2 linked regions of the Parashewanella spongiae genome follow. Each later gene encodes a partner of the first gene's protein in a complex. Links are inferred from orthologs where the notes say so. Each region holds a gene or a part of one and is shown on either strand. Other genes may lie near its edges. The genes, in order: E2I05_RS18620 and pabB.

Evidence for each region.
Region 2: the proteins of E2I05_RS18620 (region 1) and pabB are in contact, whole or in part, in a solved structure (PDB 8RP0), measured with the Escherichia coli proteins. The link is inferred for Parashewanella spongiae from one-to-one orthologs.

Annotation. Positions count from the first base shown.
Region 1 is NZ_CP037952.1:4,722,970-4,726,271, forward strand. The notes cover bases 239-3,203. They hold E2I05_RS18620 (anthranilate synthase component II), read right to left. Parts: upstream 2,025-3,203; coding sequence 1,452-2,024; downstream 239-1,451. Other genes in these bases: E2I05_RS18615 (S9 family peptidase), read right to left, coding at 239-1,437; E2I05_RS18625 (hypothetical protein), read left to right, coding at 2,213-2,614. In the rest of the region: more of E2I05_RS18615, read right to left, coding at 1-238; E2I05_RS18630 (hypothetical protein), read left to right, coding at 3,272-3,302. UniProt on the Escherichia coli protein: Part of a heterodimeric complex that catalyzes the two-step biosynthesis of 4-amino-4-deoxychorismate (ADC), a precursor of p-aminobenzoate (PABA) and tetrahydrofolate.
Region 2 is NZ_CP037952.1:2,490,022-2,493,285, forward strand. Bases 96-3,022 are described here. They hold pabB (aminodeoxychorismate synthase component I), read right to left. Parts: upstream 2,298-3,022; coding sequence 894-2,297; downstream 96-893. Other genes in these bases: E2I05_RS09590 (CoA pyrophosphatase), read right to left, coding at 279-884; E2I05_RS09600 (fumarate hydratase), read left to right, coding at 2,457-3,022. In the rest of the region: more of E2I05_RS09600, read left to right, coding at 3,023-3,264. UniProt on the Escherichia coli protein: Part of a heterodimeric complex that catalyzes the two-step biosynthesis of 4-amino-4-deoxychorismate (ADC), a precursor of p-aminobenzoate (PABA) and tetrahydrofolate.

The sequences.
Region 1 (3,302 bases):
ATACTGACTATCTGGCCCTACAGTGACACTACTGACTACGTACTTACCTTGGGTTAACGGCTTGGTATCTCCACCGAGTGTTCTCAAATAAAGGTGTGAGTAACCGCTCTTTTCAGATAAGAAGTAATATTGTTCAGTGTCACCAATCCAGCTGTACTGGTTATGGGTGTAATTGACCCAAGCATCATCGTGTAAACGATCTTCGGTTACTAATTTACCGCTGTTCACATCGACATTGGCAATCCAGCGATCTTTATTGTCCACAGCTTCTATCATAACGAGCAATTTATTGTCTGAGCCATGCCATTGCACCGCGCTTTGAGACCAACCCCAATCTTGCATAAGTTGCAATTTACGTGGTGATTTTTTGCTTTCATAGCGCTCGCCAATGCGCTTGGCGTTTTCAGCTTTCACCGCAGCAAGCACATCTTCGTCGAAGCCATTTAATCCTTCGATGGTGATTGGATATTTTTTATGTAACTTAAGATCCAGCAGCACAAAATCTTGCCCAGGATACTTATCTTCGGCCACACGAGCTCTTGCTGGAACCGCATCTACATAGCCATCTTGGCCAATGTAATTAGGCATAATGTCGTGTTTATCACGCCAGCTGTACTTATTGCTTTCAAGTGCAACAAATAAATAGCGACCATCTGGCGATAAACTTTGTTCAACAACTTGATTATCTTTCCCTAAATACCATGCTTTAGCCGCACGAGAAGGGTCAACTTGCTGCAACTTTTGCTGATAGGCTTCTCGTTGTTCGGCATTTTTCTGTTTGTTCGCCACATAATTAATCAATTTATGTTGCTCTTTAGCAAGATAAGCTTCAGGTTTTGTCACGCCTTTTGGCTTATTGCCCATTTTTATATCGGCAAGCTGTTCAATCAAGCCGGTCAAACCATGAATGCGAAATACGCCCAAGCCTTGATAATAAGCTAAATCACCGTTGGTAAGATAACGTACGCCGCTGATTCTTTTATTTTGACGAGTGATTTGAATCACTTCGCCACTGTTTAAGTCTTTTACGAAAACGTTGCCCTGATAAACATACGCTTTTTTCGTGCGCTCTTGGTTAAAAACACCTTGGTTTTGATCCGCCAGATGTAGCTCAGACAATTCAAGTTGTTTCGCTTTACCATTTAAGCTTTGTTCATAATATTGCTTAATCGGAGAACCATATTTTTCTCTGACAAAATAAATGGACTCACTGTCATCTCCCCAATAAGCTTGTTTGGCCAGTACGCCCATCCAGTCAGGATTAGCCATAATTTGTTTCAAAGTAAGTGGCTGTCCAACTTGAGGCGGCGAAACCAATGGTTTAACTTGAGTTTGTTGCTCTACCACAGGCTTTGAAGATGGTGCTGTAGAAGCACAGGCAGATAAAATCGCAAGGCTTAAGGTGCCTAACGCAAGATTTCGACTCAGCAATTTCATGCTTTTTCCTTTTGTTATTTTATTGCTAAAAAATTATTCAGCAGTTCCAAACCTTGCTCGGTTAAAATAGACTCTGGGTGGAACTGAACGCCATAAAGCGGCATCGTTTTGTGGCTCATGGCCATAATTTCTCGGCCACACTCTGCATCATCAAACCAGGCATCAATATTAAAATCAGACGGTATACTATCCACCAGCAGCGAGTGATAGCGCGTCACTGTAAGCGGGTTAGCTAACTGCGTAAATAAACCTTCACCACAATGCTCAATTACGCTGGTTTTTCCATGCATAACTCGTTTAGCTCTGATCACTTTAGCGCCATGTACTTGTGCTATCGCCTGATGCCCTAAGCAAACGCCCAACAGAGGTATTTTCCCCGCAAAATGTTCAATGACTTCTATTGATACGCCTGCCTCATTTGGAGTACATGGGCCTGGAGATATCACTATATAGCTCGGATTCAATTGCTCAATTTCAGCAATTGAAACGTCATCATTTCGCTTAACTAGAACTTTTTGATCCAATTGCTGGAAATACTGAACCAAGTTAAAGGTAAACGAGTCATAATTGTCGATCATTAGTAGCATAACCCTGCTACCTCTCTCAATAAAAACATCAATACTTTCCGAATGAACGACATAAAATCCGTGGCAAAATAATAGCATTAACCCAGAACGAACTTAAGTTTTAATCTTTAGCCTTATGGCCTAATAAAGTCATTTAGTGTTACAGTCTATAAACAAGGGTAACTAGCTATATTTATTCAGGAAACCCCATGATCAATAAAATATTTTGGATTTTTCTTTTATTACCATTTCAACTTTTTGCTAATGATGAGCCCCTCTCCCTTGATAGGGTTGTACCCAGTAACTTTACGCTGGCCTTTCCAAACGAAGACAATATTCGTCCCAGCATCAGTACGTTTAAAGTCAATAACTTTGCCTTAATGAGCAATGAAACGGGCGAGCGATGGGCCATTGTCACGCTGACAAACCAAGCCAGTGGCAGAAGAACGATCAGCCAAAAACATTTGATGGCATTAGTTGCTGACGGGGAGCACATCACTCCTTTTGAAATAAGTCAGTCGTTTAAAGCGGGGGAAACCTTATCGCTTACTCTTTATTTTGGTGTTAGTAAGTTTCCCATATTAACGGTTTTTACCAGAACAAAAACATAAGGAGTTGCCTACATAAAATATCAACCAATCAATTTTAACAGAAGCATGATTTATTAATGATACTTGAACCTAAAAACATCAGTTGAACGCTGAGTATATGAGTAACTGTCTGAGCAATAAGATGATTTTATTATCATGATTTTCACCCAATGAGTGAAGTGATCTACGCTCACAAGCTTTCATAACGTAGAAGAATAAGTGTTGAAATGCTCAGGTAGTGCGACTTCTCTTAACATAGCAATGTAATAACGACAGTTTTGTATGTCGGTAATAACTTATGTCTTCATCAATTTCACTTGTACTTTGAACACATACATAGCTCTGAGCTGGGAATTTAATTAGTATAACTCTCACTAAAATCATGCATTATCAGACAACATGAGTATATTTTGCCTTATTCTTAGTCTTGCGGATTATTTACCCCTTAACCCCTTATTACAGCCGTTTATAAATCTTAAATATATTTCATTTGTACTCATTTAAAATGATATTTACCATTCTAATCTCAACTGCTAGTTGCGGCTTAAATTCAAGAGGGAATTTGCTTTGATAAATCCTGGGTGAAATAAGGATGATTAGCAAGGAGGATAATATGTTTAATCAGCCAATACCTATATATAAACTCAAAAACACCTGCACTTAAAGAAGGTAGTAAACATGGCACTCAACTCCACTTCAAATGCAGTTT
Region 2 (3,264 bases), 2.2 Mb from region 1 along the record:
CTAGGCCTTACTATCAGCCATTTTTTCTACGCTTGAGAACGCAGTCAACTATGTTTCTAGGTTAAAGAATGAGATTGAGAGTCGAAAACAGGGAACATGATGTTTGACGTTAGGGTCTGTTGATTTTCGTGATTGTTTTTGCAGCGATAAATTGGTTATTTTATGCAAGGCAGAGTTTGTGAGGTTTGGTTATTCCAAATAAGAAAACGATAACCCTGCAGAAATGGCTAATAAATGCTCAAATAGCGCAAAATTTAATTCTGAATGATCAACAGACCCTAGTATTCGTTTGTAATCAGGCCAAGTTTTGAACAAAGTACATGAATGATTGAGGCGGTTACTCCCCAAATTATTTTACCGTTAACTTTATAGGCTAATACTTCGTAATCAATACCTTTTTGAGAGGTACGTATTGGTTTAATATTATTTATTTTAGCAAAGTCCAAAAGGGGAACTGTAAAGCAATTATCAACCTCATTAGAGTCAATGTTTAAATTGTGTAGGTTGTTAATAACTCCAACAACAGGATTAATTTTAAAGCCAGTGTATGTGTGTTGGATGGGTAATTTACCGAGTACTTTAATTCTTTTTTTAACAATCCCGACTTCTTCTTCTGTTTCCCTCAGGGCAGTAGTGATTATATTATTATCTTCTTTTTTTACTTTTCCACCGGGGAAGCAAATTTGACCAGAGTGATGTTGTAAAAACATAGGACGTTGAGTAAAAAACAAGTGTATTTGACCTTGTAACTCTACTAAGGGAACAAGGACTGCTGATTCACGGTATTTTATATTGATTGCGATTTTATCAGGAATGCAAAACCTGTCCGCATTTTTGGGTTGCGGGCTTAAATGAAATAGTCGTTCAAGTGATTCTGCATTCATAAATAATTTTTATTGGCTCAAAATGGGTAAAATACGACTCACTTTATCAAAGCTTTCTTGGTACTCTGCTTCAACTTTTGAATCCGCAACAATTCCACCTCCAGCCCAGCAGTATATTTTATTGGCTTCGGTGACTAAGGTTCTTATTGTGATACTGGTATCCATTTTTCCATCTTGGCTTATATAACCGATTGAACCACAATAAATACTTCTTCGGCTTGGCTCAAGCTCTTCGATGATCTGCATAGCACGGATTTTTGGTGCGCCTGTTATCGAACCTCCAGGAAAAGTGGCTAATAGAATATCTGTGGCGTCTAGCTCAGGTTTTAAACATGCCGTAATTGTGGAAACTAAATGATGAACAGCGGGAAAACTTTCAATATCGAAAAGTTTTGGTACTATTACGGTTCCTGCTTGAGCTACTTTGCCTAAATCATTACGGAGTAAATCTGTGATCATGAGGTTTTCAGCCCGATCTTTGATAGAGGATTGTAGCGTTTTAGCCGCTTGAATATCTAAAGCTTGATTGGACTCTCTTGGTAAAGTCCCTTTGATGGGTTTTGTTTGGATATTTTTACCATCAAGTTGGATAAATCGTTCTGGTGATATTGAAAGAATAGAATGCTGTTCAAGTTTCATAAAAGCAGAAAAAGGCGCTTTATTTTCGGCTCGAAGCTTTAAGTAAGCGTTCCATTCACAGCCAAAGTAATCAGCACAGAAACGTTGAGTTAAGTTGATTTGATAACAATCACCACTTTGTAGATAATCTTGGATAGTATTAAATTTTGACGTGTAATCATTCTTGGTTATTTGCGTATTCCACGGGGTAGATAAATTGAATTGGCTACGCGGTGCCTGTTGAACGCTTAGCCCTGTATATAAATATTCTAATGTCTTTTTAAGCGCAGATTCACCTTGGGTATGTACAAGAAACCACTCATTCTGTTCATAACAATAAATAAGTGACCAGTCGTAAAATCCAACATTCATTTCAGGTAAATTGATATCACGCAAAGAGAGAGGAGAGATCGATTCAATGTGGCGGCCTAAGTCGTAACTGAACGATCCAATTACACCACCTGAAAATGGAAGAGAAGATTGTTTTTTTTCAGGATAAAGTATATTTAGATACTCTTGTAGAAGAGTAAAGGGTTGTTCAGCTCTGGTTACTTTTGTTTTGCTTTGGCAGCGAAGGGGGTTTATCGGTGTGTAAGTCGTTAATTGACCATCTGTGCAAAGTGTCGCTATTGGGTCAAAAGCAATAATGTCGTAACTTGCATCAGGGTGATTAGCGTCAGCCGAGTCGAGTAAAACGGCCCAAGGTTTATTTGCAAAAAATGAAAAAATTTCTGTTGTAGTTAAATTGATATCAATTTTTCTAACTGCAAGTGGATTTGACATCCCTGTAACCATTTTATGAACCTATTTTTTATCGTTTGTATGTACTCGCTAAAATGAAGTTTACAGCGAGATTTTATAGCTGGAACAATTCGAAAATAGTATCATAAAGAGCAATAGCTAAATCATCTATAATGATAAAAATAATCGAACAGGCATTGGAGCGCAGGTAAAATGACATCAAACCAACAGAATTCTGTTAACAAAATAATTAAGCAAGCTGATTTTATCGACAGCATTACTGACGCTTTGCAGTATATTTCATATTACCACCCCAAAGACTTTGTTGATGCAATGGCTGAAGCTTATGACCGTGAGCAAAGTGCTGCTGCGAAGGATGCAATCGCACAAATTCTAATAAATTCGCGTATGTCAGCTGAAGGAAAACGTCCGCTTTGCCAAGATACGGGAATCGTAACGACGTTTGTCAAAGTTGGTATGGGCGTTCAATGGGACAAGACGGACATGACGATTCAACAAATGGTTGATGAAGGTGTGCGTCGTGCTTATTTAAATCCTGATAATCCGTTACGTGCATCAATTGTTGCCGATCCTGCGGGAACACGCAAAAACACCAAAGACAATACGCCGTCAGTGGTGCATATTGAGACAGTAGTTGGAAACCATGTAGATGTTGCCATAGCAGCCAAAGGTGGTGGCTCAGAAAACAAAGCTAAAATGGCGATGTTGAACCCATCAGACGATGTGGCCGCGTGGGTAGAGCGTACACTTCCAACAATGGGAGCAGGTTGGTGTCCACCAGGAATGTTGGGCATAGGCATTGGCGGCACAGCCGAAAAAGCAGCTGTCATGGCAAAAGAAGCACTTATGGAAAGTGTAGATATTCACGATTTGCTGAAAAATGGCGCTGAAACAACAGAAGATAAACTTCGTTTAGATATTTTCGAACGTTCTAATAACTTAGGTATAGGTGCTCAAGGCTTGGGCGGATTAACAACGGTGCTTGATGTAAAAATCAAAA